One region of the Amycolatopsis sp. lyj-109 genome, then DNA from elsewhere that is predicted to be linked to it. Evidence: riboswitches for the same ligand, from Rfam matches in the RefSeq annotation. Region 1 holds a riboswitch; each other region holds the start of a gene.
The links. A riboswitch is a leader RNA that binds a small molecule or an ion and turns the genes downstream of it on or off. The one in region 1 is predicted to bind S-adenosylmethionine.
Positions count from the first base shown of each region.

Region 1 (10,177 bases):
AGCTCCACTGTGGACGGTAGTTCTCGACGACGAGCAGCACGATCGTGACCGGAAGCATCAAGACGGCGCCGACGGTGCAGTAGAGCCAGACGAACTGGGTGCCACCGGAGGAGATCCGCTTGGCCGCCAGGTTCCACCCGGCGTGCACGACAGCGGCAACGAGGACGAGGGACAAGGCGGTGGTGTTCACGGGACCCCTTCGGGTTTTCGCGCGCGCGAAAACCGGGTCCTCCAGGCTTTTGCCCCGTCAGATGAACGACCGGCCGTCCAGGCCCGCCGATGGTGCCGCTCGGACCAGACCCGCCGGCCCTGGTTGTGGTGGACAGTGTGGTGCGGACCGCGTGTGGTGCGGACCGCTCGGACCGGCGACGGAACCCTAGGCACTGACGTCACCCACGGTACTCCCGGCGCCGGGCGCCGGCGGCCCGGCTGTTAGAGTTGTCGCTCGCTGCCCGTGCGGCATTCCGTCATGGAGGAAACCGGCTCATTCGAGCGGGGCCACTTCAGCGCGGCGGCGAATCTCACCGAGTGAAACAGGAGTTGCCCTATGGCCAACATCAAGTCGCAGATCAAGCGCATCACGACGAACGAGAAGGCGCGTCTGCGCAACCAGGCGATCCGGTCCTCGGTGAAGACCGCGATCCGCAAGGTCCGCGAAGCCGCCGAGGCCGGCGACAAGGCCAAGGCCGCCGAGCTCCAGCGCGACGCCGCCCAGAAGCTCGACAAGGCCGTCTCGAAGGGCGTCATCCACGCCAACCAGGCCGCCAACAAGAAGTCCGCGCTGGCCAAGCGCGTCAACGCGCTCTGAGCTGGTTGATTTCTGGGAAGGCCCCGGCTTCGGCCGGGGCCTTCTTCATGTCCGGACGCGGCTCGAGAGCCGGCACGCCCCGGCGCGCTGTCCGATGGTCGGCGCCGCCCGCAGCAATCAGCGGTCGCCCTTCGCCGCGGCCACCTCGAGGACCGCTCGTTCCAGCGCGTAGCCCGGGTCCGCCGCCGCGCCCTTGACCTCGGCGTTCAGCCGCGCGACCACCCGCATCGCCGTCGCCAGGCCGTCCGGGTTCCAGCCGCGGGACTGGCCCTGCGCCTTGCGGATCTTCCACGGCGGCATGCCGAGCTCGCCCGCCAGCTGGTTCGGGTTGCCCCGGCCGGCGCCGGAGACGCGAGCGATCGTGCGGACCGCGTCAGCCAGCGCGTCGGCGACGAGGACGTGCGGGACGCCCAGCTGCATCGCCCAGCGCAGCGACTCCAGGGCCGCCGAACGGTCGCCGCCGACCGCCTTCTCCGCGACCGCGAAGCCCGTCACATCGGCCCGGCCGCGGTGGTAGCGGCGGACCGCGTCGGCATCGACGGCGCCACCCGTGTCCGCGACCAGCTGCGTCGCCGCCGAGGAGAGTTCCCGCAGGTCGGAGCCCACGGCGTCGAGGAGAGCGGCGACCCCGGCCGGGTCGATCTTGCCGCCCACCCGGCGCACCTCGTGCCGCACGAACTGCTCCCGCTCGGCCGGTTTGGTCAGCTTCGGGCACTCGGTGACGACGGCGCCGGCCTTTTTCAGCCCAGCCGGGAGCGACTTGCCCGCCTTGCTGCGGCCGCCGCCGGTGTGCACGACGACGAGCACGACCCCGTCCGCCGGGTCCTTCAGGTAGGCCGCGACGGCATCGGACAGCTCCTGCGAGATGTCCTGCGCCGACTCGAGGACGATCACCCGGCCTTCGCTGAACAGCGACGGGCTGACCAGTTCGGCCAGCTCAGGGGCTGTGAGATCGGACACCCGGACGCGGGTCAGCTCCGCGGTCGGGTCCATCGCGCGGGCGGCGGCGAGCGTCTCGCGGACGGCCCGCTCGATCAGCAGTTCTTCCTCCCCCAGCACCAGCTGCAGCGGGGCCGGGGCGGTGGCTTGCGCGGTCACCCGGGAATCCTCTCACTTGCGCTCCCGTGCCTCCGCTCCGGTGATGTCGGGCGGCCACCGTGGCACGGTCCGAGCGCGATGTCGTACGGTGTAGCCGAGGCAGCCCGCCCCGGAAATTCCGGCGTGCGTGGCACCGACAACTGAATACCGCTCATCCAGAGGGGCAGAGGGAACGGCCCGACGAAGCCCCGGCAACCGGCGTACAGCCTGTCATCCCGCGATCGCGGGATAGCTGACGACCACGGTGCCAATTCCGGCCCGCTTCGGCGGGGCAGATGAGGAAGGAACCTCGCGATGACCGCCACCCTCGGAACGACCTCCACCACGAAGACCCCGGATCTCGGTCCCGCCGTCGAACTGGTGTCGAAGGAAGAGGGCCACCGGCAGCCGCTCGCTCCGGAGTTCGTCTCCGCCGAAGACTTCTCGCCGCTCGAGGTCGCCTACGACTTCGGCCGCGTCCGGCGCGAGGACATCGAGGCCGGCCCCAAGAACATCTGGCGCTACAAGAAGCTCCTTCCCGTTCCGTCCAACGTCGAAGAGATCCCGAACACCGAGCCGGGCGCGACGCGGCTGGTCCGCGCCGACCGTCTCGCCAAGGAACTCGGCCTCAAACGCGTGTGGGTCAAGGACGACACCGGCAACCCGACGCACTCGTTCAAGGACCGCGTCGTCGCCGTCGCGCTGGCCGCGGCCCGCGAGTTCGGGTTCGAGGTGCTCGCGTGTCCGTCGACCGGCAACCTGGCCAACGCGACGGCCGCCGCCGCGGCCCGCGCCGGCTGGCGGTCGGTCGTGCTGATCCCCAAGACCCTCGAGCGCGCCAAGATCCTCACCACCGCGGTGTACGACGGTGACCTCATCGCCATCGACGGCAACTACGACGACGTCAACCGTCTTGCCACCGAGCTCGCCGGTGAGCACCCGAAGTGGGCGTTCGTCAACGTGAACGTCCGGCCGTACTACTCGGAGGGCTCGAAGACGCTGGCCTTCGAGGTCGCCGAGCAGCTCGGCTGGCGCATCCCGCCGCAGATCGTCGTCCCGATCGCCTCCGGTTCGCAGCTGACCAAAGTGGACAAGGGTTTCCGCGAGCTGGGCCAGCTCGGTCTCGTGGACGCCAGCCCGTACAAGGTGTTCGGCGCGCAGGCCACCGGCTGCTCGCCGGTGTCGGCCGCGTTCCGCGAAGGCCACGACGTGGTCCAGCCGGTGAAGCCGGACACGATCGCCCGCTCGCTGGCGATCGGCAACCCGGCCGACGGCCCGTACGTGCTCGACATCGTCAACCGCACCGGCGGCGCGATCGAGGATGTCTCCGACGAAGAGGTCGTCGAAGGCATCCGCCTGCTGGCCCGCACCGAGGGCATCTTCACCGAGACGGCGGGCGGGGTCACCGTCGCCACGGCGAAGAAGCTGGTCGAAACGGGCAAGCTGGACCCGGACGCCGAGACGGTGTTGCTCATCACCGGCGACGGCCTCAAGACCCTCGACGCGATCGAGAACCACGTGGGCCCCAAGGCCACCCTGCCGCCCTCGGCCGCGGCCGTGAACAAGGCTCTCGGCTACTGAGCTCCGGCCGGGGCGGGCACCTCTTGGCCCGCCCCGGCACTCAGCGGCGAGGCGGCGACGCGGGCCGCGCGGCTCGCCTTTGACGGCAACACCTCCTTCCGGACTATCGGGCCGCTAGGGTCGACACCCGCCAGGGCGTTGACTCGATCGCGGGGGGTTCGGGATGAAGTGGGCTGCGGACACGTCCGGAGATCTCGGCAAGCATTGGATGGTCACGGCCGAGCGCGACGGCCAAGCCTTGCCGGTGACGGTCGTCGCGAGGTGGCGGTGGTACAAGAAGGGGTCTCGGCGAGACCGCATCAGATACGCCGCCGTGGAAGTCGCCGCTCTCACCGGTTCGGCCGCGATTCCGGTGGCCGCAGCCGCCCACCTCGACTCGGTCATCATCGCCGCGATAGGCGCCTTCGTGCTGATCGCCACCGGTGTCCGGACCACCTTCGGCCTGCACGAGAACTGGGTGGAGCACAGCCAGGTCGGCTACGCGATCGAGCGTGAAGCCGCATTGTTCCTCCAGTCGTCACCGCCTTACGAAGGCGCGGACGCCGTCCAGGTGCTGGTCGCCCGCGTCGAGACTCTTGCCGAAGAGGGCGGCCAGCAATGGGCTCGACGTCGGATGACCGTCGAGCGCAGCCGCCTGACCCACGAGAACGCCCAGAAGAATTGACGGTCCGCCTCACCGGCGAGGTGGACCGCGCGGCTCGCCGCGGCGGGCGATCGCCGTTCCGGTGACCACCGCGGTGTCGCCGTCCACGTCGGTGCGGGTGACTCGCGCGCCGAGGGCCGTCAGGGTGTCTATTGTGGACTTGCTGGGGTGACCGTAGCTGTTTCCCGCCCCCACGCTGACCAATGCCACCCGCGGGGCCACCGCCGCGAGGAACGCCGGCAGCGAGTAGCGGCTGCCATGATGGGGCACCTTCAACACCTCCGCCTTCAGATCTCCGATGTCGGCCAGCAGGTCCGCCTGCGCGGCCAGTTCGACGTCGCCGGTCAGCAGGACGCGGCCCGCCGTGGTCTCCGCTCGTAGCACCACCGAGCTGTTGTTGATCGTCGTGCCGTCCGGTGGCCCGTCCGTGCGGGCCGGCACGTAGCGCGGGCCCAGGACGTCGAGCGCCAGGCCGGGCCAGTCCAGCCGTTCGCCCGGGTTCAGTTCCACCAGCGCCACCGCCCGCCGGGCCGCCTCGGCGGCGACCTGGCGCCACGCCCACCCCGGCGACCGCCCCGGGCCGACGGCGATCGCGCCGACCGCGCGGCCGTCGAAGACCGAGGAGAGACCGCCGATGTGGTCGGCGTGCAGGTGGCTCAGGATCAGCAGCGGGATCCGGTCGACCGCCAGCCGGTGCAGGCACTCGTCGACCGGCCCCGGTTCGGGTCCGGCGTCGACGACGACCGCGCGTCCCGGCTCGGCGGTCGCCAGTACGACCGCGTCGCCCTGGCCGACGTCGCACTCGACCATCGCCCAGTTCCGCGGCGGCCACGCCGGTGCCAGCACCCGGACCGGCACGAACACCAGCAGCGCGCCGGCGACGAGCACCGCCAGCAGCACCCGCACCCGCCGGTGCCGGACCGCGAACACCAGCACCACGAGGACCGCGGCTGCCAGGAGACCACCCACCCAGCCACCGGGCCAAGCGATGACCGCACCCGGGGCTCGCGCGCCGTGCCGGGCCACCGTGATCAGCCACCGGGCCTCCGGGTCGGCCAAGTGCACCAGGACCTTCCCGGCGCCCGGCCACCACGGGCCGGTGACCGTCGCCAGCACGCCGAGCACCGTCGCCGGGGCCACCACGGGTGCGGCAAGGACGTTGGTCAGCACCGAGACCAGGCTCACCGAACCCGCCATCCCCGCGAGTACCGGCGCCGTCACCAGGAAGGCCGCCAGCGGGATCGCGAGCCCCTCCGCGAATCCCGGCGGGATCCCGCGGCGGACCAGAGCGTCGGCCCAGCGGGGCGCGAGCAGGACCAGCCCACCGGTGGCGCACACCGACAGCGCGAAGCCGAAGTCCGTGGCCATCGCCGGATCCGCCACCACCAGCAAGCACACCGCGAAGGCCAGCGCGGGCAGCGCCGAACCGCGGCGTCCCAGCGCCAGGGCCAGGAGCGCCACGGCCGCCATGACGCCCGCGCGCAGGACGCTCGCCTCCGGGCCGACCAGGACGAGGAACCCGGCCAGGCACGTCCCGGCCGCCGCGGCCGACAGCCGGGGACCGAGCCGGAGCAGGCGCAACAGGAGCAGCACCGCCCCGCAGACGACTGCGAGATTGCCCCCGCTGACCGCCGTGAGGTGCGCGAGGCCCGCGGAGACGAACTCCTGCTCGACGCGCGGGGACAACGCGCTCGTATCGCCCAGCACCAGGCCCGGGAGGAGACCCGCGGGTTCCTCCGGCAGGACCTGGCACAGGTCGTGGAGACCGGAGCGCAGCCCGGCCGCCGCCCGCTGCCACCACGGTGACGGACCGGGCTCCCCCGGTGGACCGCGTACCGACAGCACCGCCACGGTCAGGTCCGAGCCGCGCGGCGGCATCAGCAGGCCCGCCGCGGTCACCTCTTGGCCGGGCAGGAGGGACGACCACCGCTCGACCGGAGCCAGCAGCAGGACGCGGCCGGACGAGGTGACCGGCCGTCCGTCGACCGATGCCGTGCGCACGTCGGCCGCCAACACGACCGACCGGGCGCCGGCCTGCTGATCGGCGTACCCCGCGCTGCGTACGGGTTTCGGGCGCTCGGCAACATTGACCCGCAACGACGCCGGCAGGCCTTCTGCCGCGGAGGCGCGAAGCTCGTCGCGCTGCGCGTCGCGGATCCGCCAGGCGACCGGACCTGCGGCGAGCAGGCCCAGCACCAGCAGGGCCGCCGCCGCGTCGCGCGCCCGGGGATGGTCGCGGGCTCGCCACAGCACGAGCGCGGCGAGGACCGCCGAGGCGAGGCCGGTGGCGACGGCCGTCCACCAGCCGTGCAGCAAGCCGGCCAGCGCCGCAAACCAGCACGCCGCTGCTGCCGGGACCAGCCGCATGTCCTGCCTGGTATCGGGCACGGGAAAGGTGCTCATCCGGCCGTCACCTGCTCGCGCAATTTCTGGAACTTGCTTTCGCCGATGCCTTCGACATCCCGCAGCTGCTCCACCTTCGTGAAGCCGCCGTGGTCCGTGCGCCACTGGACGATGCGCTTGGCCATCACCTCGCCGACTCCCGGCAGCGTGTCCAGCTGGGCCGCCGAAGCCGTGTTGAGGTCGACCTTTCCGCCGGCCGCCGGGGATCCGGGCTCCGGTGGTGGTGCCGCCGGCGCCGGGATGCCGACCGCCAGCTGCTCACCGTCCGCCACCTTGCGGGCCAGGTTCAGTGCGCCCACGTCCGCTCCCGGCTCGGGGCCGCCTGCCGCGCGCAGCACGTCCGCCACGCGGGCGCCCTGGGGCACCGTGACCAGACCCGGCGACCGGACGCGGCCGATCACGCTGATCACCAGGCCCGGCTGGGGCGCCGCGCGCGCCTCCGCCACCCGTTTTTCGCTGGGCAGCGCGGTGGGAAGCGCGGGCGGCGGCTCGGGCGGCGGGCCGCCGCCCACCAGCGCGACCGCGCCGAGGACGATCGCCACCACCGCGGCGAGGACGCCGGCCAGTGCCCACCGGCGGCGGCCGGTACCGGCCGGTCCGCCCGGCAGCCAGCGCCGGATCAGCCGGCCGCCCGGGCCGACCGTGCTCGCATCGGGCGAGAGCTGGTCGGCCAGCCAGGAGAGCCGGTCGTTGAGGGGAGGGCCCGGATCCCGGGCGGGCTGCTCGAACACACGATCGACGTTAGGGCCCGCGGGGAGGGTCCGACAGGGGTGACGTCACGTCCTGTGGACAACCGGGGTGTTGTGGATGGATTGCCGGTACCGAGCCCGGGAGCCGGTGTTTCAGTCGTGCCCGGGTGCGGTGCGCGGGACCGCCCGCTGGACGACCACACCCAGTACCCCGGGACCCGTGTGCGCCCCGATCACCGCCCCCAGCTCGGAAACCACGCAGCCCGCCGAGCGCGGCACGGCCACTTCGAGCCGGTTCGCGAGCTCGACGGCCCGTTCCGGCGACGCGAGGTGGTGGACCGCGAGCTCGACGTCGTCCTCGGCCGCCGCCTGGGCCGCGAGCTCGACCAGGCGCGCGATCGCCCGGTTCATCGTGCGGACCTTCTCCAGCGGCAGGATCCGGCCGTCGGACATGTGCAGCACCGGCTTCACCGCCAGCGCCGTGCCGAGCAACGCCGCCGCCGGGCCGATCCGGCCGCCGCGGCGCAGGTGGTCCAGGGTCTCCACGACGAAGAACGTCGACGAGCAGCCGGCCGCCGTCACCGCGGCGGCTTCGACGGCGGCCGCCGGAACCCCGGCGGAGGCGGCCGAAGCGGCGCGCAGCGCGGCGAACCCGAGCCCCATCGCGGTGGTCCGCGAGTCGACGACGCGGACCCGGTCCGGCCCCACCTCCTGCGCCGCGAGCACCGCCGCTTCCCAGGTGCCCGACAGCTCGCGCGACAGGTGCACGGACACGATCGCGTCCGCGCCGTCGGCGAAGGCCGCCTGGTACTCCTTCACGAATTCGGTGGGGGTCGGCCGCGACGTCGTGACGATCTTCCGCTGCTTCATCGCCTCCGCGACCGCCGCCGGGCCGGTCTCGACGCCGTCGAGGGAAACCACGCCGTCGACCAGGACGTGCAGGGGCACCACCCGGACCGCGTGCCGTTCGGCGAAGCCCTCCGGCAGGTGGGCGGTGGAATCCGTGACTACGGCGACCGACACGCCGTCAGCCTACGTGGCCGGGGGCGGGCACCGGCGCCATCAACACGGACATCGCCTCGCCCACCGCGGCGTGGCCCGCCCAGCCCCAGTGCATGCCGTCCGGGTTGCCCGCACCGCTGAGCACGTGCTCCCCCACGACGGCTTCGAGGTCCAGCAACGGCACGTCCGCTCGGGAACTCCAAGCCGCCATCGCCGCCGCCGCGGCCGGGCGCGCGGTGTGCACGCCGCCGTAGGCCGCGGCACGGTGGACCGACGGCAGCCAGCCGAAGATCGGCAGCTCGGGCCGCAGGACGCGCAGCGCGCCCACGGCGGTGTCGAGGTACTGCACGGTGAGCTTGGCCGGCAGCACCGACGGGCGGCCGCGCAGGGCCACCGCCAGCCGCGGTTGCGCCGCGAGATAAGCCTTGCGCACCACGCGCCGCACCGGGTCGGGCCGCAGGTACCGCAGTCCGGTGCGCAGGTAGGTCGGCAACGGCGAGGGCAGCGTGTCCATGCTGCCGATCGCGAACACGACCGCGTCGACGTGGTGCAGGTCGGCCCAGACACGCGGGTCGCCGGTCAGCGACCACCAGGCGTCCCGGGCGTTCCAGCCGATCCCGGCGACCAGGTCGGCGGTGCCCCCGAGGGCGGCGGCCGCGACATTGGGCCACAGCCGCGGCTCGTCGGCGGCACAAGGTCCTTCGGGACCGTGAAAGCTCAGCGAATCGCCGAACACCAGCAGGCGCGGCCCCATCGGCTAGCCGTGCATCCCCGCGTTGTAGGCGTGCAGCCGCCACTTCCCGTCGCGGCGGCCCAGCTCGACCCAGTGGCAGTTCGAGATCCCGCCGAGCGACGGCCAGGTCTCCACCGGCAGGACCAGCAGCCGCGCGGTCAGGGCGATGATCAGCCCGCCGTGCGCGGCCAGCAGCACGGTGTCGCCCGCCGCGGAATTGGCCTGCTGCAGGTCGGTGACGACTTCGACCGCGCGGTCGGCGACGTCGACACGGCTCTCGCCGCCCGGCGGGGCCCAGGTCGCGTCGGTGCGCCAGCGGTCGCGCTCACCGGGGTACGCCTGGTCGACTTCCTCGCCGGTGAGCCCCTGCCACTCGCCCAGGTGCGTCTCGCGCAGCCGCTTGTCGATGCGCAGGGGGACGCCGATCGCGTCGGTGAGCACGGTGGCGGTGTCGGTGGCGCGACGCAGGTCGGAGGCGATGACGAGGTCCGGGGAGAAGCGGGCCAGTGCGGGCACCGCGAACCGGGCCTGGTTCCAGCCGCGCGGGGTCAGCGCCGAGTCGAGGTGACCCTGCATCCGCCCGGCGGCGTTGTAGTCCGTTTCGCCGTGACGCCAGAGCACCAGCCTCCGCGGGCTCACGGGACGTCCGGGTCCTCGTCCGCGGGTGGCTCCTCGAGACCGGCCACCTCGATGCGCGGGCAGTCCTTCCAGAGCCGCTCGAGGCCGTAGAAGGTGCGCTCTTCGACGTGCTGGACGTGCACGACGACATCGACGTAGTCGAGCAGCACCCAGCGCCCTTCACGGGCGCCTTCGCGGCGGACCGGCTTGTGCCCGCTCTCGCGCAGCTTCTCCTCGACGTTGTCGACGATCGCGCCGACGAGGCGCTCATTGGACGCGGAGGCGATGACGAAGGCGTCGGTGATGACGAGCTGTTCGGACACGTCCAGCACGACGACGTCGCTGGCCTTCTTGTCCGCCGCCGCGTGGGCGGCCGCTACGGCCAGCTCTCGTGCCTCGGACGTGGCTGTCACAGTGCTCCTTTTCCGGATCGGGTTCGCCCGAGAAGGGTACCCGCAGGCACCGACAGTGGTTCAGTCGCTCTTCCGGTAAAGGTCCTTCTTGGTGATGTAGCGGACGACACCGTCGGGCACGAGGTACCAGACCGGCTCCCCGCGTCCGACCCGATCGCGGCAGCCGGTGGACGAAATGGCCATCGCGGTGACCTCGACGAGGCTCACCTT
Region 1 is NZ_JAJPWR010000011.1:120,120-130,296, forward strand. It holds gene ACLJQF_RS25035 (EamA family transporter) at 1-190, opposite strand, end outside; gene rpsT (30S ribosomal protein S20) at 548-808, shown strand; gene holA (DNA polymerase III subunit delta) at 926-1,906, opposite strand; SAM riboswitch class I at 2,055-2,188, shown strand; gene thrC (threonine synthase) at 2,201-3,466, shown strand; gene ACLJQF_RS25055 (DUF4231 domain-containing protein) at 3,711-4,130, shown strand; gene ACLJQF_RS25060 (ComEC/Rec2 family competence protein) at 4,140-6,512, opposite strand; gene ACLJQF_RS25065 (helix-hairpin-helix domain-containing protein) at 6,509-7,243, opposite strand; gene ACLJQF_RS25070 (DegV family protein) at 7,355-8,224, opposite strand; gene octT (diglucosylglycerate octanoyltransferase) at 8,229-8,957, opposite strand; gene ACLJQF_RS25080 (histidine phosphatase family protein) at 8,961-9,575, opposite strand; gene rsfS (ribosome silencing factor) at 9,572-9,967, opposite strand; gene nadD (nicotinate-nucleotide adenylyltransferase) at 10,028-10,177, opposite strand, start outside.

Region 2 (10,177 bases), on a different contig from region 1:
ACGACCCGGCGTACCCGCGCACCGACGTCTACGGCTCGCTCGACGAGCTGGAGGCCGACTTCGGTGTGCGGCTGGACAACCTGCACCGGCCCTACATCGACGAGCTGACCCGGCCGAACCCGGACGACCCGACCGGGAACTCGACCATGCGCCGCGTCCCGGACGTCCTCGACGTCTGGTTCGACTCGGGCTCGATGCCCTACGCCCAGGTGCACTACCCGTTCGAGAACGCCGAGTGGTTCGAGCACCACTACCCGAGCGACTTCATCGTCGAGTACATCGGGCAGACGCGCGGCTGGTTCTACCTGCTGCACGTGCTGGCGACGGCGCTGTTCGACCGGCCGGCGTTCCGCGCCTGCGTCGCGCACGGCATCGTGCTGGGCTCGGACGGCGCGAAGATGTCCAAGTCGCTGCGCAACTACCCGGACGTCAACGAGGTGCTCGAGCGCGACGGCTCCGACGCCATGCGCTGGTACCTGATGGCGAGCCCGATCCTGCGCGGCGGCAACCTGGTCGTCACCGACAAGGGCATCCGCGACGCCGTCCGCCAGGCCGTGCTGCCGCTGTGGAACTCGTACTACTTCCTCGCCCTGTACGCGAACGCCGAAGGCGTGGAAGGCCAGTGGCGCACGGATTCGCCGAACGTGCTCGACCGGTACGTCCTGGCGAAGACGCACGAGCTGGTCACCGACGTCGAGTACGCGATGGACCACTACGACGTCGCGGGTGCGTGCCAGACCGTCCGGGACTTCCTCGAGGTCCTGACGAACTGGTATGTGCGCCGCTCGCGCGACCGCTTCTGGGCGGGTGACAAGGACGCGATCGACACGCTGCACACCGTGCTGGAGGTGACTTCGCGGGTCGCGGCGCCGCTGCTGCCGCTGACCACCGAGGTCGTCTGGCGCGGGCTGACCGGCGGCCGTTCGGTGCACCTGACCGACTGGCCGAACGCGAACGACCTGCCCGCGGACGCGGCGCTGGTCACCGCGATGGACCGGGTGCGGCAGGTGGCTTCGTCGGCGCTTTCGCTGCGGAAGGCGAACAAGCTGCGCGTGCGGCTGCCGCTGTCGTCGCTGGTCGTCGCGGCCGAGGACGCCGAGACGATGGGCGCCTTCGCCGACATCCTGCGCGACGAGGTGAACGTCAAGGCGGTCGAGCTGACCACCGACGTCGCCGCGCACGGCGGGTTCGAGGTCGCGGTCAACGCCCGCGCCGCCGGGCCGCGGCTGGGCAAGGACGTCCAGACGGTGATCAAGGCGGTCAAGGCGGGCGACTGGTCGTTCCGGGGCGGCGCGGTGGTCGCCGCCGGGATCGCCCTGCAGGAGGGCGAGTTCGAGCGCCGGCTGGTCGCCAAGGGCGGCGGCGCGGCGGCGGAACTGCCCGGCGGGTCCGGCCTGGTCCTGATCGACACCGAGGTGACGCCGGAGCTGGCGGCCGAGGGCCTGGTCCGCGACCTGGTCCGGGTCGTGCAGCAGGCGCGTCGCGACGCCGGGCTCGACGTCGCCGACCGGATCGCGCTGACCGTCGACGCGCCCGCCGAGGTCGTCGAAGCGGCCCGGACGCACGAGCAGTTCCTGGCCTCGGAGACCCTCTCCACGTCGGTGACCTACGGCCCGGTCGCCGAGGGCTTCGCCGGCACGGTCGGGGACGGCACGAAGGTCACCGTGGCGGTCGCCAAAGCCTGACGCCGGTCGTGAGTGGTAAGTAGGGTTAGAACCCGACTTGCCACTCACGACGGTGGTGGGCATGGGGGAGGGAACCGGAATGAATCCTGGCAAGAGACGCGGCATCCTGATCGGCGGCGCGCTGCTGGTCGTCGTGGTCGTGGTCGTGGCGTTCTTCCTGCTGAACAGCGGGGGATCGACGCCGGAGGCCGCCACCGGCGCGACCTCGGTGGAGAGTCCCGGCGCGCTCGACCCGAACTCGGCGATCACCGAGTACCTGCAGGACCTTTCCGAGAACAACCCCGACGCGGCCGGCCGGCTGACCGATGACAACGCGGCCGCCGCGGTGGCACTGCGGGCCACGCGGAACACGCTGAACCCGACGTCGGTGGCCGCCAAGCTGACCGTCCTGCAGCCGTCCCCGGCCGGGGCGAAGCAGACGGGCGGCACCTTCAGCATGTCGTGGACGCTGAAGCCGGGCCAGGTCTGGACCTACGACGTGCCGTTCGAGCTGGTGCAGAGCAGCGGGAAGTGGCTGGTGCACTGGGCGCCGTCGCTGGTGCACCCCAAGCTGGAGGCGGGCCAGCGGCTGGTGCTCAACACCGCCGTGCAGGACGCCACCGCGGTCGCCGACCGGGACGGCAAGCCCCTGATCATCACCGGGCCCGGCGGCGTGCGGACGATCGACGGCAACCCGGTCCCGCTGCTGCGCTCGGCTCTCATCGAGCAGGTCACGGCCGCGGCCGGCAAGGGCTTCGCCGTCGAGCGCGTCGATGCCCGTGGGACGAGCGTCGAGACGCTGTTCGGGAAGACGTCGGCCGAAGGGGCGAAGCCGCTCGTGTCGAGCCTGAGCCTGACCGCGCAGAGCGCCGCCCAGGCCGCGGTGAGCGACTACCAGGGGTCGGCGATGCTCGTTGCGCTCGACACGGGTTCGGGCGACATTCTCGCCGTCGCGCAGAACGGCGCCGCCGGGAACTCGCCGAAGGCGCTCAACGGGCTGTACGAGCCGGGGTCGTCGTTCAAGATCGCGACGGCGGTGGCGGCGGTCCAGCAGAGTGGCCTCTCGGCGACGTCACCGGTCGACTGCCCCGGCACGGCGACGATCGGCACGCGGACGGTCAAGAACGAGGGCTTCGAGCTGGGCGCGACGAACCTGCAGACGGCGTTCGCGCGCTCCTGCAACACGACGTTCGGGCAACTCGCGCTCGGCCTGCCCGCGGACGGGCTGAAGAAGGCGGCCGACGAACTGGGCCTCAACGCCGACTACGAGATCCCGGGGATCAAGACCGAACTGGGGAAGGTCGAGCCCGCGGCGAGCAAGGACGAGCAGGTCGAGGACGGATTCGGCCAGGGCCGGATCCAGGTCAGCGCCCTCGGCGGCACGCTGATGGCCGCGACGGTCGCCACCGGCAAGGCGATCACGCCGCGGCTGTGGCACGACCTGGAGACCACGGTGGTCAAGGGCTACTCGCCGCCGCCGGCGTCGGTGCTCGGCGAAGTGCGGAAGCTGATGCGCGCGGTGGTCACCAGCGGCACCGGCCGCGCGGCCGGTGCGGCCGGGAACGTCTTCGGCAAGACCGGCACCGCCCAGTTCGGCGACGGCAAGCAGGCCACCGGCTGGTTCGTGGGCTACCGCGGGAACGTGGCCTTCGCGGTGGTCCTGGAGAACTCGAACGACTCGGGCCCGGCGGTCCAGGTGGCCGCCAAGTTCCTCAAGGCCCTCTGACCCCCCCGGCCCCCGCGCCGCTTTCACGTGAAAGCTACGCGTCCTGGTGGGCACTTTCACGTGAAAGTGCCCACCAGGACGCGAAGGTTCGGCAGGGGCCGAAGGGTGCGGGTCGTAGCGTGGGGGCATGGAGACGATCGCGCTGGCCGAGGTGGCCGCGGTGCTCGCCGACCCGAGCCGGGCCACCATGTGCCTCGTGCTGCTGGACGGGCGGGCCTGGACCGTCGGCGAGCTCGCGAAGGCGGCCGGGATCGCCCTCTCGACCGCCAGCGAGCACGTCACGCGGCTGGCCGGAGCGGGCTTCGTCGCCCGCGTCAAGCAGGGGCGGGCCAGTTACGTCCGGATCGCCGACCCACGCGTCGCCGAGTTGATCGAGCACCTGGCCCAGCATGCAGTGACATCCGGGGTTTCGCCCCGGGCCGGGGGCTCCGCCACCCGGAGCCCCCGAAAAACCGCCGGTCACCGGCCGGTGACCGGCCTGAAGTCCTCACTGCGGGCGCGGCGGCTCGGCTTCGCGCGGACCTGTTACGACCACCTCGCCGGCGAGCTCGGCGTCGCCGTGCGCGACGGCATGCTGGCCACCGGCCTGGTCGACACCGCCGACGGGCTGGCGCTGACCCCGCGCGGGCGCGCGGTGCTGGCGGACCTCGGCGTGCCGGTCGCCGCCGGGCGGCGGCCGCTGCTGCGGGACTGTCTGGATTGGACGGAGCGTCGCGACCACCTCGCCGGGGCCCTGCCCGCGGCGCTGCTCGACCGGGCCGTCGACGCCGGCTGGGTGGCCCGGGACGGCCACCGCGCGGTCAAGGTGCTGCCGGCGGCGGGGGAGCCGTTCGCCGCTCTCGGTGTCGATCTCGCCGCGCTCGGTGGTGTCCCGGCGCCTTAACACACCGGGTGTCCGACGCCGGGCAGCGGTACACGAACGAGTTAACCCCCGCGCCTCACTATTCTGAGGGCCCCACGGCACTCGGGAGGAGGCGGGCATGGACCAGCTTCCCGTGCTGCTCGGCGTCGGCGGCGTCGTGCTCCTCGCCTCCGTGCTGGCCGTGCGCGTGTCGATCCGGCTCGGCCTGCCCTCGCTGCTGCTGTACCTGGGGATCGGCGTCCTGCTGGGCGAAGCCGGCTTCGGCATCCGGTTCGACAATCCCGAACTGACCCAGTCGCTCGGGCTCGCCGCGCTCGTCATGATCCTCGCCGAAGGCGGCCTGACCACCCGGTGGTCGGCGGTGAAACCCGCGCTGGGCCGGGGAATCGCACTGTCCACAGTGGCTGTCGTGGTGAGCATCGCGGCCACCGGGGCCGCCCTGCACTGGCTGCTGGGCCTGGACTGGCGGCTGGCGCTGCTGTGGGGCGCGGTGCTCGCCTCGACCGACGCGGCCGCGGTGTTTTCGGTGCTGCGCACGGCGGGGATCGGCAACCGGCTCACCGGCGCGCTCGAGCTGGAGTCGGGCATCAACGACGCGCCGGCCTACATCGCCGTCGTGGTGCTGGCCGAAGGCACCACTGTGGACTGGACGCTGCCGCTGCTGGTGGTCTACGAGCTGACGGCGGGCCTGGCGATCGGCCTGGCCTTCGGCTGGCTCGGCGGCATCGCGCTGCGCCGGGCCGCGCTGCCGGCGACCGGCCTCTACCCGCTCGCGACGGTCGCGGTGTGCGTCGTGGCGTACTCGTCCGGGCAGCTGCTGCACGCGTCCGGGCTGCTCGCCACCTACGTCGCCGCGCTGGTGCTCGGCAATTCGCGGCTGCCGCACCGGTCGGACACGCTGTCGTTCGCCGAGGGCCTGGGCTGGTTGGCGCAGATCGGGCTGTTCGTGCTGCTCGGGCTGTTCGCCTCGCCGGGCCGGCTGCTCGACGCGATCGTGCCGGGCCTGGTCGCGGGCGCGGTCGTGCTGCTGCTGGCGCGGCCGGTCTCGGTCGTGCTGTCGATGCTGCCGTTCCGGCTGCCGTGGCGGGAACAGGCGTTCCTGTCGTGGGCCGGGCTGCGCGGCGCGGTGCCGATCGTGCTCGCCATGATCCCGCTTTCGCAGGGCCTGCCGGGCGCGCAGCGGCTGGTCGACGCGGTGTTCGTGCTGGTCGTCGTGCTGACGCTGGTCCAGGGGGCGACGCTCGGCCCGCTCGCGCGCAAACTCGGGCTGGCCAAGAAGTCCGAGGCGCACGAGATCGAGGTCGACTCCGCGCCGCTGGACGAGCTGGGCGCCGAACTGCTGCAGGTCCGGATCCAGCCGGGGTCGAAGCTGCACGGCGTGTACCTGTCCGAGCTGCGGCTGCCCATCGGGGCGACGATCAGCCTGGTCGTGCGCGACGGCACCGGCTTCACCCCGCAGAAGACCAGCCGGCTGCAGGAGCACGACCAGCTGCTGGTCGTCACGACGAGCGCGGTCCGCGACGCGGTCGAACGCCGGTTGCGCGCCGTCGACCGGGCCGGCCGTCTGGCTCGCTGGAAGGGCGAGTCCGGCCAGTAACGGAAATTAACGAACAGCCTTCCCAATAGTCCCTCTTTTGGCTTAATGTGCGCTCGATTGAGTGAACTTGGCGCCAGAGGAGAACCCGCCGTGAACCTTTCTGTGCGATGGGCGGGCTTGGCCGCCGCGGTCACCGCGGCCGTGGGACTCCTCGCCGCTCCGGCGGCCGCCGAGGTTTTTCCCGCGCTGACCCTGCCGTTCGAGGCCGGCCAGCAGGTCTACTCGGCGGGCATCCACTCCGACGACGGCAGCACCGGCGTGAAAAACGCGATCGACTTCAGCCCCGCCGACGGCACGGTTCGCGCCCCGCTGGCCGGCACGGTCCACCTGCAGCACTGCGCCGGCGGCGACTGGGTGACCCTCGATCACCCGGGTGGGTGGCGGACCGGCTACTACCACCTCGAGGGCATCCGGGTGACCGACGGCGAGCGGGCCGAGGCCGGGGCCGTGCTCGGCTCGACCGGCAACGCCCTGCCGTGCGGCGGCAGCAGCACGGGTGCCCACGTGCACTTCACGCTCTGGACGCTCCCGGACGCGGCCGCGGGCGACTGGGACGGCGTCGCCTTCTCCCGGATTGCGACAACGGTCGCGGAGGCCCTCGGTGAGCCGATCGACGGCAAGACCCTCGGCGGCTGGCGCTTCACCGCCGGGTCCGAGCAGTACTCGGGCACCGCAACGCACCTCGCGGACGGTGCGGTGGTCCAGCTGCCGGGCCGGTTCCGCGCACGTCCTTGATCCCGCGCGTCCCTGTTGGCGGGTCGCCAGCGCCCCAAGGCGGCCTTCGGTGCGTCAGACGCACCGAAGGCCGCCTTGGGTGCGTCAGACGCAACGAAGGCCACATTGGGGCGCTCGGTGCCGCTCACGGTCTGTGAGCGGCGTCTCAGAATGTGAAGCGGGACTTGGCCGGCCGCCGGTTTCTCGGTTACCTTCTGACTCAGGTCATGAGTGCCAGCGCGAAGCCCCGGCTTGCTGGCCGGCAACCCTCCTACCGCGGTGGGGTGCCCCGGGTGAAGACCGGGCCGGTCGCGTCGTGCGACGGGCAAGCGCGGGCCCCTCGCCGGGGTCCCCCGGATCGCCGAGGAGGCACCCCGATGACTCTCGCCATCGACCGCACCCAGCCCGAAACCCGCGAAATCCCTGAGACTCGCGACATTCCCGCCGTCGCGGGAGCGTCGCTGCGGGTGCCGCTGGTGACCGGCGGGGACATCGGCTACGCCAACCTCGACCACGCCGCGAGCGCCCCGTGCCTCGACGCCGTCCGCGCGAAGGTCGACGAGTTCCTGCCCTGGTACGCCAGCGTCCACCGCGGCGCCGGCTTCGCGTCGCAGGTCTCCACCAAGCTCTACGAGCGCACCCGCGACGTCCTGCGCCGCTTCGTCGACGCACGGCGGACCGACACCGTCGTCTTCACCCGCAACACCACCGACGCCTTCAACCTGCTCGCCCGCAGCCTTCCGCGGCACACCACGGTGATCGTGTTCGACACCGAGCACCACGCCGCTCTCCTGCCGTGGCAGGGCCCGAACGTCCGGCGCCTGCCGACCCCGCGGACCCGCCTCGCCGCGGTGTCCGCTGTGGACGAAGCGCTCGCCGACGCCCCGCAGGGACCGCGGCTGGTCGTCGTCACCGGAGCGTCCAATGTGACCGGTGAGCTGCTCCCGGTGGCCGAGATCGCCGCCGTGGCAAGGAAACACGGCGCCCGCGTCGCCCTCGACGCCGCCCAGCTGGCCCCGCACCGCCGGATCTCGCTCAGGGAACTCGACGTCGACTACGTCGCGCTGTCCGGCCACAAGCTGTACGCGCCCTTCGGCGCGGGTGCGCTGATCGGCCGCGCCGACTGGCTGCGCGCGGCCCGCCCGTACCTCGCCGGCGGCGGCGCGACCAAGCTCGTCACCGAAGACGCCGTCGTCTGGAACACCGGCCCGGAGCGCCACGAAGCCGGCTCGCCCAACACCGTCGGCGTCTACGCGCTCGGCGTCGCGTGCGAAACCCTCGGCGAAAACTGGGCCGCGATCGAAAACCACGAGCAGGCCCTGCTCACCCGGCTGCGCAAGGGCCTCGAGAGCCTCCCGGGCTGCGCCGAACTGCGGCTGTTCGACGCGCCGGTCGACCGGGTCGGCACGGTCAGCTTCGTCGTCGACGGCTTCGACCCGGGCTGGCTCGCCGCGGTGCTGTCCGCCGAGTACGGCATCGGCGTCCGCGACGGCGCCTTCTGCGCCCACATCGCGGCCAAGCGGCTGATCGGCGTCACCGGCGGCGACGGGCAGCAGGCGGTCCGCGTCAGCCTCGGCCTCGGCAGCACCGAGGAGCACGTCGACCGCGTGCTCCTGGCACTGCGGCAGATCGTCGCCCGCGGAGCCCGCTGGGAGTACGCGAAGGTGGACGGCCGCTGGGCGCCGGTCGGCGACCCGCGGGAGCTGCCGCCGTTCTGCTGAGCGCTAGCCTGGGCCGATGGGGAGAGGGCCGCGTTTCTGGTTTCCGCTGGCGTTGCTGGGATTCGCCGAGATCGCCCTGGCCGCGGTGCAGCTGCTGTCGCGCCGCAGCCAGGCCGAGAGCGAATCCGCGAACCTGCTGCTCGGGCCGGCGCCCTCGGCCGGGCCGACCTACAGTCAGGCGCAGTGGCGGCCCCTGGACGAGTTTTACGAGTTCGGGCGCGGCCTGCCCGAAGGGCCGGCCTGGCTGGTCACGCTCGGGGTGGTCCTCGCCGGCACGGCCGTCTGGTACGCGCTCGCCCTGCGGCCCGCCCGCACCGGGTGGTTCGTCCTGGGCACGGTCGGCGCGCTGCTCGCCGTCCCGCTGCTCGACCTGGTCGGGTCCTGGCAGTTCCGGCTCGGCGACGGCCTGCGCGGCCCGCTCGTGGCCACCCTCGGCCTGCTCGTGCTCGCCGCGTACGAACGCAGCCGGTTCGTCCTGCTGACGACGGCCGCGTTCGCGCTGGTCGCCGTGGTGCTCTCGGCGGACGTGGTGGGCGTCCTCGGCTCGGCGGTGATCCTCCTGGCCGCCGCCTTCATCACCCTGCTGCGGGGAAACCCGCGCTCGATACCCTGAGTCGATGGGGAGTCCGCGGAGGTCCTGGTTCCCGTTGGCCGCGCTGGGGTTCGCGCTGCTCGTGATGGTTGCGGTCGACCTGGTCCCGGCCCACGTCGAAGCTCCGCGGGGCTACCAGCGGCTGCACGGCCTCGCCACCAACGAACTCAGCGGCACGACGTACGCGAGTGCAGTCGCCTACGACGTGGTGCCGTCGGCGACCCTCGGCTGGCTCGCGGGCCTCGCTTGCGTGGTTCTCGCCGTGGCCGCCTGGTATTGGCGGCAGCTACGCCCGCAGCCAGGCCGCTTCGTCCTGGGCACGCTCGGGGCGCTGGCCGCCGTCCCGCTGCTCGACCTGGTCGGCGCCCTCCAGTTCCGGCTCGGCGGCGACGTCCGCGGCGCCCTGCTGGCGACGCTCGGCCTGGTGCTGCTGGCCGGCTACGAGCGCAGCGGGTTCCTGCTGGCCGTCGCCGGGGTGTTCGCGCTGGTCGCGACCGTGTTCCTACCCCCGGTGGCCGGGGCGCTCGCCGCGGCGGGCGTGCTGTTCGCGGCCGCGTTCGCCGTGCTCCTGCGCCCGCGGCCGGACGGGCCCGCCGCGGCCTGACCAGCGCCGTGGACAATGGACCGGTGAGCACCGAGCCCAGCCACTCCGAACCCGACACCGCCGCGCCCGCCGATGCGGTGCCCGATCCGGCCGCCGACGCGCCCGAGAACCCGGAGGTCCCGGCGAAGCCGCTGCTGCCGAAGCGGCGGGTCGGCTGGGTCTTCGCGGTCGCCGTCGTGTTCTGGGCGGTCGACCTGGTGACGAAGAACCTGGTCGTGGCCAACCTGGAGGGCAAGGAGCCGGTCAAGATCCTCGGCGGGCTGATCTACCTGCAGGTGATCCGCAACCCCGGTGCCGCGTTCTCGATGGCCACCGGCATGACCTGGGTGCTCGCCCTGGTCGCGCTCGCCGTGGTCATCGCCATCATCTGGCTGTCGCGGCGGCTGCGTTCGATCGGCTGGGCGATCGGCCTCGGCCTCGTGCTGGCCGGCGCCACCGGCAACCTGACCGACCGCATCTTCCGCGCGCCCGGCGGGCTGCAGGGCCACGTCGTCGACTTCATCTCGGCGTTCGCCCCCAACGGCAAGGGCTTCGCGATCTTCAACATCGCCGACTCCGCCATCTGCGTCGGTGGCGCTCTGATCGTGCTGCTGTCGCTGCTGGGCAAGGACTACGACGGCACGTCGACCAAGGACAAGAAGAAGCCGGAAACGCAGGAGGAACAGGCGTGAGCTCGCGGATGCTCCCGGTGCCCGAC
Region 2 is NZ_JAJPWR010000013.1:96,460-106,636, reverse strand. It holds gene ileS (isoleucine--tRNA ligase) at 1-1,685, shown strand, start outside; gene ACLJQF_RS27800 (penicillin-binding transpeptidase domain-containing protein) at 1,765-3,390, shown strand; gene ACLJQF_RS27795 (ArsR/SmtB family transcription factor) at 3,518-4,273, shown strand; gene ACLJQF_RS27790 (potassium/proton antiporter) at 4,371-5,849, shown strand; gene ACLJQF_RS27785 (M23 family metallopeptidase) at 5,940-6,584, shown strand; SAM riboswitch class IV at 6,787-6,901, shown strand; gene ACLJQF_RS27780 (aminotransferase class V-fold PLP-dependent enzyme) at 6,941-8,284, shown strand; gene ACLJQF_RS27775 (hypothetical protein) at 8,301-8,897, shown strand; gene ACLJQF_RS27770 (hypothetical protein) at 8,902-9,480, shown strand; gene lspA (signal peptidase II) at 9,558-10,151, shown strand; gene ACLJQF_RS27760 (RluA family pseudouridine synthase) at 10,148-10,177, shown strand, end outside.
Region 2: it holds a riboswitch for S-adenosylmethionine, as region 1 does, so the genes downstream of both, ACLJQF_RS27780 (aminotransferase class V-fold PLP-dependent enzyme) here and thrC (threonine synthase) in region 1, are expected to answer to the same signal.

Region 3 (10,177 bases), on a different contig from region 1:
GCGTGCCCTCGGCGACGATCCGGCCGTCGTCGATGACGATCAGCCGGTCCGACAGCGCATCGGCTTCATCGAGGTAGTGGGTGGTCAGGAAGACCGTGACGCCCTGTTCTGCGCGCAGCCGGCGGATGTGCTCCCACAGGTTGGCGCGGCTCTGCGGGTCGAGCCCGGTCGACGGCTCGTCGAGGAACACCAGCGCCGGCGAGTGGATCAGCCCGAGCGCGATGTCGAGCCGCCGTCGCTGGCCGCCCGACAGCGTCTTGGTCAGCCGCTGGTCCAGGCCGCCGAGGTCGAGCTGCTCGGCGAGCTCCGCGCCGCGCGCGATCGCGTCGGCCTTGCTCATCCGGTAGAGCCGTCCCTGCAGCTCCAGCTCGTCGGCGACCTTGCTTTCGGGCGCGCTGCCGCCGCCCTGCGCGACGTAACCGATCCGCTCGCGCACGCCCAGCGGGTCGGCCAGCAGGTCGCGGCCGCCGACGGTCGCGGTGCCCGCGGTCGGCTTCAGCAGCGTGGTCAGCATGCGCAGCGTGGTCGTCTTCCCGGCGCCGTTGGGCCCGAGGAAGCCGACCAGCTCGCCCGCTTCGACGTCGAGGTCGACGCCCTTCACCGCGTGCACTTCGCCCCCAGTGCGGCCCTTGCGGCGGAACCGCCGCTCGAGACCGCGTGCCGTGATCATGGGAACCCCTCTCGAAAGTAGTCAAGCTTGACTAGCTGAAGCGCACACTGTGCCGCAGCGACACGCGCTAGTCAAACTTGATACCGGGCGGGTGGTTCGCCGAAGGCGTCCGGGGACTCGCCGGCCATCACGTAGTCGCCGGCTTCGAGCCGGGCGATCAGGCCCTGCAGCCAGGTGAGGCTCGCGTCGGTGATCCCGCCCCACAGCCGGTACAGCTCGCCGACGTGCTCGGGCGTCCCCATGCCCATGCTCACCTTCAGCTCTTCGAGCATCAGCTTCGCCTGCCGCTGCTCGGCCTCCAGGTGGACCAGCCGGTGCCGGAGCAGGTTGATCACGCGCGCCCCGGGGGAGCGTGGTCATCAGCGAGATCGCGGCCGACAGTTCGGGGTGGTTGAGCCGCGGGTCCGACGGCGGTCATCTTCTCGAGCGCGTGGTAGATCGATCCCGGCTGGACGCTGGCCCACTCGTCCGCCGACCAGGTCAGCAGCTCGCGCCGCACCTGGTAGCCGTGCGCGCGGCCGTACCTGCGCACCACCCCGAGCACGAGCAACCGTGTCGCCGACAAACCGGGCCTCCCTCTCGTCAAAGCTCGTGACGCCCTCCGTAGGCTAATAAGGTATGAGCACCTCTGTGTTGACCGCGGTGGCCTGGCCCTACGCCAACGGCCCCCGCCACATCGGCCACGTGTCCGGATTCGGCGTCCCGTCCGACGTCTTCTCCCGCTACCAGCGAATGGCCGGCAACCGGGTGCTCATGGTCTCCGGCACCGACGAACACGGCACCCCGATCACCGTCCAGGCGGACAACGAGAACTCGACCCCGCAGCAGACCGCGGACAAGTACACCCGCCAGATCGGCAACGACCTGCAAGGCCTCGGCCTGTCCTACGACCTGTTCACGCGGACCTCCACCGGCAACCACGCCGAGGTGACGCAGCAGATCTTCCTGGCGCTGCACCGCAACGGCTACGTCGTGCCGAAGACCACGCGCGGGGCGATCAGCCCGTCCACCGGCCGCACGCTGCCCGACCGCTACGTCGAGGGCACCTGCCCGATCTGCGGGTACGACGGCGCGCGCGGCGACCAGTGCGACAACTGCGGCAACCAGCTCGACGCCGCGGAGCTGATCAACCCGAAGTCGCGGATCAACGGCGAGACGCCGAAGTTCGTCGAGACCGAGCACTACTTCCTGGACCTGCCGGCGTTCACCAAGACCCTCGGCGACTGGCTGGGCACCAAGACCGACTGGCGTCCCAACGTCCTCAACTTCACCAAGAACCTGATCGACGACATGCGGCCGCGGCCGATCACCCGCGACCTCGACTGGGGCGTCAAGATCCCCCTCGACGGCTGGAGCGACCAGCCGATGAAGCGGTTCTACGTCTGGTTCGACGCGGTGATCGGGTACTTCTCGGCCAGCGTCGAGTGGGCCCGCCGGTCCGGCAACCCGGACGCGTGGCAGGAGTGGTGGAACAACGCCGACGCGCGGTCCTACTACTTCATGGGCAAGGACAACATCACCTTCCACGCCCAGATCTGGCCCGCGCTGCTGTTCGGGCACAACGGCGAGGGCGACAAGGGTGGCGAGCCCGGCAAGTACGGCAAGCTGCACCTGCCGGACGAGATCGTCTCCAGCGAGTTCCTCACCATGAGCGGCTCGAAGTTCTCGACCTCGCGCGGGCGCGTCATCTACGTCGAGGACTTCCTGCGCGACTTCGGCCCGGACACGCTGCGGTACTTCATCTCGGTCGCCGGCCCGGAGACCCAGGACACCGACTTCACCTGGGACGAGTTCGTCCGCCGGACCAACTTCGAGCTGGCCAACGAGTGGGGCAACCTGGTCAACCGGTCCATCTCGATGGCGCACAAGAACGTCGGCGCCATCCCGCGCCCGGAAGCCCCGACTGCGGCCGACGAGGACCTGAAGGCGCTGTCCCGCAAGGCCTTCGACACCGCGGGCGCGCACCTGGCCCGGTCCCGGTTCAAGCTGGCGGCGAGCGAGGCGATGAAGGTCGTCACCGCGGCGAACAAGTACCTCTCCGACCAGGAGCCGTGGAAGCTGAAGGACGACCCCACGCGGCGCGACACGGTGTTGCACACCGCGCTGCAGGTCGTCTCGGACGCGAACACGCTGCTGACGCCGTTCCTGCCGCACTCGGCGCAGAAGGTGCACGAGGCCCTCGGCGGCACCGGCGTCTGGGCCGCCCAGCCGGAGCTGAAAGAGGTCGAGGACCTCGACATCGCCGGCCGGGTCAACCCGATCCTCACCGGCGACTACGCGGGCGAGCAGGCCAAGTGGGAGTCGAAGCCGATCGAGGTCGGCAAGCCCCTGCAGAAGCCGTCGCCGCTGTTCACCAAGCTCGACCCGGTGCTGGGTGAGACCGGCCCGGAGTGGGCACCGATCGTGAAAGAGTAAGAGGTAGTGCATGGGTGACGAGAAGCGCGAGCTACCGCCGGTCCCGGACCGGCTCCCGGTGTCGGTGGTGGACGCGCACACCCATCTCGACGCGTGCGGCGCGGTCACCGCGGCCGATGTCACGGCCATGGTCGACCGCGCCGAGCGCGCCGGCGTCGCCCGCGTCGTCACGGTCGCGGACGACCTCGCCTCGGCCCGCTGGGCCGTCGAGGCGGCGGGCTGGGACCGGCGGGTGTTCGCCGCGGTCGCGATCCACCCGACCCGGACCAAGGGGTTCGGCGAGGCCGAGAAGGCCGAGGTCGAGCGGCTGGCGGCCGGGGACCGCGTGGTCGCCGTCGGCGAGACCGGCCTCGACTACTACTGGGACTACTCCCCGCACGATGCCCAGCAGGAGGCCTTCCGCTGGCACATCGACCTCGCGAAGCGGCTCGGCAAGCCGCTGATGATCCACGACCGCGAGGCCCACGACGACGTGTTGCGCATTCTGGCCGAAGAGGGTGCGCCGAATGCCGTAATTTTCCATTGTTTTTCCGGGGACGCGGAAATGGCCCGCAAGTGCGTCGACGCGGGGTATGTCCTTTCCTTCGCGGGCACCGTCACGTTCAAGAACGCGAAAGGCCTCCACGAGGCGGCCCGGCTCTGCCCGCCGGGGCAGTACCTCGTCGAGACCGACGCGCCGTTCCTGACCCCCCACCCGTTCCGTGGGCGGCCGAACGAGCCGTTCGGCGCCGCTTACACCGTCCGTCACCTCGCGGCGCTCAGGGGCGAAGCTGTCCACGAAGTCGCCGAATCGGTCCGGACCACCGCCGAGCGGGTCTACCGACTCCCCAGCGTCACAACGGGTTGAACGCATTGCGACAACAGGGTTCCCGGCTCGTCCACCTGATGGGTGACCCAGATCACGACACTCCGGGGGGTGTTTGCGCAACCCGCCGCGACCCGTTACTGTCCCGTGATCGTGCCGGTCGGTACTGCGGACTGCAGTTGCCGACTGTTACGCCCACAGTCACGTCAGTGCACGTCGGGGAAGCGGAACCAGGAGCGGTACGGCCTGGAACTGTGACGATGGCGCCGGCTGAGGGCCCAGACGTAAAGGTGCTGCCCCGAACGGCACCTTGGGAAAGGGAACGACCCGGTGACAGTTAGCAGACAGGCTGGAGCGCGCTCCGCGGCCGTACTCGAACGCGAATTCGAGGACACTGCGTACGGCCAGCTGGACTTCTCTGACAGCCCGAGCATCACGCAGCAGGACATCCTCGCCGCGCTCGGCCCCGACGCCGACGCGATGATGGCCGAGATCGACGTCGACGTCGACGAACTGATCCGGCTCATCAACGCCGAGACGACGTACCTGCCGCCGATCGTCATCCCGGACGGCCTCGAAGAGGACCGCACCGCTTCCCCCGAAGCGCGTCGTGCGGCTCTGGACGAGGGCCTCCGGCAGACCACCAAGGTCTGGAAGCGCCGGTTCCTCAAGGGCGCCGTCCTCAGCGTCATGATCAGCGTCGCCGGCGGCGGCGCGGCCGCGCTGGCGATGAACAAGAGCATCACCGTCGACGTCGACGGCCAGCAGCAGACCGTGCACTCCTTCGGCGGCACCGTCGGCGAGGTGCTCGAGGACGCGGGCCTGTCGGTCGGCGAGCACGACTCGCTGTCCCCCTCGCCGCAGGCCGAGGTCGGCGACGGCGGCGTCATCAAGCTCGAGCGCGGCCGCCAGCTGAAGCTGGTCGTCGACGGCACCGAGCGCACCTCCTGGGTCCGCGCGACCCACCTCGGCGACGCGCTGAGCCAGCTCGGCATGTCCGAGATGGACAAGGCCGGCACGTGGATGTCGATGCCGAAGAGCGGCGAGCTGCCGCTGCAGGGCGCGACTGTCGAGATCAAGACCCTCAAGAACATCACGCTGTACGACGGCGGGAACGCGCCGAAGCAGGTGAAGACGACCGCGGTCACGACGAAGGAGTTCCTGGGCGAATACAAGCTCACCCTGGGCCCGGAGGACAAGGCCGAGGGTGGCCTGGACGTCAAGCTGACCGACGGCGCCGAGGTGCACGTCAGCCGCACCGGCGTCTCGACGGTCGTCCAGAAGGAGTCCATCGACCCGCCCGAGCAGCGCGTCGACGACCCGAACCTGACCAAGGGCAAGACCAGCGTCGAGGACCCCGGCACGCCGGGCGAGAAGGAAGTGACCTACAAGGTCACGCAGAAGAACGGCAAGGAGACCGGCCGGGAGAGCATCTCCGAGAAGGTCATCACCCAGCCGAAGCCGAAGATCATCCACGTCGGCAGCAAGGAAGCCCCGACCCCGGCCGTCGGCGACGGCTCCGCGTGGGACCGCATCGCGCAGTGCGAGTCGGGCGGCAACTGGTCGATCAACACCGGCAACGGCTACTACGGCGGCCTCCAGTTCGACAAGCGCACGTGGGACGCCTACGGCGGCGACGAGTACGCCGCGCTGCCGAACCAGGCTTCGCGCGAGCAGCAGATCGCGGTCGCCGAGAAGGTCAAGGCCGGCCGCGGCGGCAGCTACAGCGCCTGGCCGGTCTGCGGCAAGAAGGCCTGACAGCTCCTCGAACCGGCCCCCGTCCACACGGACGGGGGCCGGTTCGCGTGCGCAAAAAGGCATCACGCGTGATGCCCCTCCAATCACGCGTGATGCCCTCCCAATCACGCGTGATGCCCGCTCAATCACGCGAGATCCGCCGCTGATCACGCGAGTTCCGGGTTCAAGTAGGCTCGTCCGGTGGTTGAACTGCTGGGACCTGCCGAAATCCGCGGGCTGGCGGCCGAACTCGACGTGCGGCCGACCAAGAAGCTCGGGCAGAACTTCGTGCACGATCCCAACACCGTCCGCCGGATCGTCGAACTCGCCGGGATCACCCCGGACGACGTCGTCCTCGAGGTCGGGCCCGGGCTCGGGTCGCTGACGCTCGGGCTGCTCGGCACCGGGGCGCCGGTCGTCGCCGTCGAGATCGACCCCAAGCTCGCCGAGCGGCTGCCGAAGACCGTCGCCGAGCGGGGCCCCGAAGCCGCGGAACGGCTGACCGTCGTCGGGGCCGATGCCCTGCGCGTCACCCGCGAGGAACTCGGCGAGCCGACCGCTCTCGTCGCCAACCTGCCCTACAACGTCGCCGTGCCCGTCGTGCTGCACCTGCTGGCCGAGGTGCCTTCGCTCAAGAAGGGCCTCGTGATGGTGCAGACCGAGGTCGCCGACCGGATGGCCGCCGGCCCCGGCAGCCGGATCTACGGCGTGCCCAGCGTCAAGCTCGCCTGGTACGGAAGTGCACGCAAAGTCGCCGCGGTGCCACGCTCGGTGTTCTGGCCCGTGCCGAACGTCGATTCCGCGCTCGTCGCCTTCGAACGTGGCGACTCGACGGCGTCCGAAGACCGGGAGCTGCTCTTCGGCCTGGTGGACGCCGCCTTCTCACAACGCAGGAAGACGCTCCGGGCCGCGCTCGCGGGCTGGGCGGGCTCGGCCGAACGGGCCGGTGAGCTGCTCACGGCCGCCGGGATCGACCCGAGAACCCGTGGTGAGCAGTTGGACGTACACGCCTTCGCCCGGATCGCCGCCGCCCGTTAGGCACTCCACAGTGGAAGCGTGAAACACGCCCTCGCCGCTCATGATCCCGCGATCCGGACACCGCCACTCGTGTGATCTGGGCCAACGGGCTTGCTTTCGCTCCGTGGGATCGGTTTTACTCAGTACGTCCATCCCGAGCGACTGAGAGACCTGGCTCGCCGAAGTCGCAGCAACCACCCTCCACAGGGCAGGTGCTACCGCCAGGACCGATGGAGGCCGTTTTCGATGAAGAGGGTAGCTCGCCCCCTGCTCCTGACCAGGCGTCGCGTAGTCGACGAAGGCCGCCGCTCCGTGACCGCATGTCGACGCTCCAACTGAGCTAGTCCGACCCGGTCCACCTCTTCTTCATGCACCGTCCGAACAGGACGGAACTCGCTTGCGGCCGGGTGCTGCGCGCTGCGTGCACCCTGTTTTCTGGAGCCTTCGTGATCACCGTCGAAAACCTGTCCAAAACCTTTGCCACCAACGGAAACTCCGTCGTCGCGCTGCGGGACGTGAGCGTCGACGTCCAGGCCGGCTCGCTGTTCGGCGTGGTCGGTCCCGCCGGGTCCGGCAAGTCCGTCCTCGCCCGGTGCATCGCCCTGCAGGAGCGCCCCGACCGCGGCGTCGTCCGCCTCGACGGCCTCAACACCGGCACCCTCGACGGCCGCCGGCTCCGCGAGATCCGCCGCCAGCTCGGCGTCGTCTCGACGAAGCCGGAGCTGATCGCCGAGCGCACCATCGCCGGCAACATCGCCTCCCCGCTCGAGCAGCTCGGCGTCGACGGCCCGCAGCGCCGCAGCCGGGTCGGTTCGCTGCTCGACCTCGTCGGCCTGACCGCGCGTGCCGCGCAGCGTCCCGGCGAGCTGTCCGTCGGTCAGCTCCGCCGCGTCGCGGTCGCGAAGGCGCTGGCGGCGGCCCCGGCCGTGCTGCTGGCCGACGACCCGACCGCCGGCGTCGACCCGGAGGAGGCCGGCGCGGTGCTCGCCGTCCTCGACCGGGCGCGCTCCGAGCTGGGCGTCACCGTCGTCGTCACGACGCCGGACGCGGGTGTGGTCCGCCGGGTCTGCGACGACGTCGCGGTGCTGGAGGACGGCACGGTCGTCGAACGCGGCACGGTGCTCGACCTGATCTCGGACCCGGCCAGCCGCACCGCGCAGGCGCTGCTGCCGGCCATCGAGACCACCCGCGCGCAGGTGGCGCGCTACGACCGCGCGGCCGACGTCGTGCTGGTCGGCTTCGCGTCGGTGGGTGCGCTGCTGCCCGAGGCCGCCGGTCGCTTCGACGTCGAGTTCGCCACCATCGGCGGCGGCCTGACCCGCATCGGCGACACCCCGGTCGGCCGCTTCCGCCTCGGCGTCCGCGGCGAGCGGGCCGACGCGGCGCTGGCCTGGGTCGCCGAGCGCGGCGGCCACGTGACGCACACCGCCCGCGGCCCGCAGGGTGTCGCGGCTGCCTGACCGGCCCGACTTCGTGAAGGCCACCTTGAGGAAGTACAAGTTCCTCAAGGTGGCCTTCACGAAGTTACTGCCGGAAGTGTGAGCGGCGGGGGCCACGTAGGCTGGTCGGGTGCTCGCCGTAGTTCCGCCCCCAGTCACCGTCCGGGTCCCGGCCAAGGTCAACCTGCACCTGTCGGTCGACGACCTGCGCGAAGACGGTTACCACGAGCTGGTGACCGTGTTCCAGGCACTGTCGCTGACCGACGAGGTGACCGTCGCGGTCACCGAAGAGCCCGGCATCGAGGTCTACGGCGAGGGGGAGGGCACGGTCCCGACCGGCCCCGAGAACCTGGCCTGGAAGGCCGTCGAGGCCCTGGCCGCGCACGTCGGGCGCACCGAAGAGCCGAAGGTCCGGGTGGTGCTGCGCAAGGGCATCCCGGTCGCCGGCGGCATGGCGGGCGGCAGCGCCGACGCGGCCGCGACGCTCGTCGGGCTGGCGAGCCTCTGGAACCTCGACGTCACCCGCGACGAGCTGGCCGAGCTCGCCGCCGGACTGGGCAGCGACGTCCCGTTCGCCATCTACGGCGGCACCGCGCTGGGCACCGGCCGCGGCGAGCAGCTCGTCCCGGTGCTGTCGCGGCACACGTTCCACTGGGTGCTGGCCTTCGCCGACGAAGGGCTGTCGACGCCGAAGGTGTTCGGCGAACTGGACCGGCTGCGCGCGGCGGGCAACCCGCCCAGGATCGGCTCGCACACGCCGGTCGTCGAGGCGCTGGCCTCCGGCGATCCGCGCCAGCTGGCCCTGCTGCTGGGCAACGACCTCCAGGCGGCCGCGGTCTCGCTGCGGCCCGACCTGCGCCGCACGCTCCGGGCGGGCGTCAACGCGGGCGCGCTCGCGGGCACGGTGTCCGGTTCCGGCCCGACGTGCGCGTTCCTCTGCGAAGGCGCGCAGTCGGCGGTGGAGGTCGCGGCCGAGCTGTCGGGCGCCGGCGTGTGCCGGACGGTCCGGGTGGCCCACGGCCCGGTCCCCGGCGCCCGCGCCGTCGGCGGGGATGACGCACCCCGTCCGGCACCGCCGCGGGTGCACGCGTGAAGCACGCCGAGTTCGCGTTCCCCGGCCCGCTGCGCGACAAGCTCGTCGCGGCGATCCTGCGCGGGGAGAAGACGTCGACGACCGGCCTGGTCGCCGAATACGAGAAGTACGGCGAAGAACTGCCCGTCGTCGGCGAGCGTGAGCTGATGATCGACTCGGCCGGCAACGGGGTCGCTGTGCTCGAAACCACCGAGGTGCGCGTGCTTCCTCTGTCCGAAGTGGACTTGCAGCACGCGCTCGACGAGGGTGAGGGCGACACGAGCGTCGCCGAATGGCGCGCCGGCCACACGGAGTACTGGCAGAGCGCCGAAATGCGCGCCGCGCTCGAAGATCCGGAATTCACCGTGGACGACACGACCATGGTCGTGGCGTCCCGGTTCGTCATCGTAGAGAGGATCGGCTGAGCAGTGGCCAACCTGGTCAACCTGGAGTCGGTGAGCAAGTCCTACGGGGTGAAGCCACTGCTGGACGGCGTCTCCCTCGGCGTCGCGGCCGGACAGCGCATCGGCGTCGTCGGCCTCAACGGTGGCGGCAAGACCACCCTGCTGGAAGTCCTTTCCGGACTCGCCGAGCCGGATTCCGGGCGGGTGAGCCACGTCGGCGGCCTGCGGATGGCCGTGGTCACCCAGCGGACCGAGCTCCCGGACGGCAGTACCGTCGGCGAAGTCGTGCTCGAACGCTACGGCGCCGAGCACGAATGGGCCGCCGACGCGCGCGTCCGGTCCATAGTGGACGGCTTGGGGATCACCGCGATCGGGCTCGACACGCCCACCGCGAACCTCTCCGGCGGGGAGCGGCGCCGGGTCTCCCTGGCTGCCGCGCTGACCGGCGAGCTCGACCTCGTCGTGCTCGACGAGCCGACCAACCACCTGGACGTCGAAGGTGTCCAGTGGCTCGCCGACCACCTGCTGAACCGGCGGATCGCGGTCGTGGTCGTCACGCACGACCGGTGGTTCCTCGACACCGTCGCGACCCTGACGTGGGAGGTCGCGAACGGCCGC
Region 3 is NZ_JAJPWR010000007.1:245,633-255,809, reverse strand. It holds gene ACLJQF_RS18090 (ATP-binding cassette domain-containing protein) at 1-670, opposite strand, end outside; partial or broken gene ACLJQF_RS18085 (PadR family transcriptional regulator) at 742-1,235, opposite strand; gene metG (methionine--tRNA ligase) at 1,289-3,085, shown strand; gene ACLJQF_RS18075 (TatD family hydrolase) at 3,096-3,932, shown strand; gene ACLJQF_RS18070 (transglycosylase family protein) at 4,221-5,648, shown strand; gene rsmA (16S rRNA (adenine(1518)-N(6)/adenine(1519)-N(6))-dimethyltransferase RsmA) at 5,829-6,665, shown strand; SAM riboswitch class I at 6,791-6,881, shown strand; gene ACLJQF_RS18060 (methionine ABC transporter ATP-binding protein) at 7,091-8,104, shown strand; gene ACLJQF_RS18055 (4-(cytidine 5'-diphospho)-2-C-methyl-D-erythritol kinase) at 8,214-9,176, shown strand; gene ACLJQF_RS18050 (ASCH domain-containing protein) at 9,173-9,580, shown strand; gene ACLJQF_RS18045 (ATP-binding cassette domain-containing protein) at 9,584-10,177, shown strand, end outside.
Region 3: it holds a riboswitch for S-adenosylmethionine, as region 1 does, so the genes downstream of both, ACLJQF_RS18060 (methionine ABC transporter ATP-binding protein) here and thrC (threonine synthase) in region 1, are expected to answer to the same signal.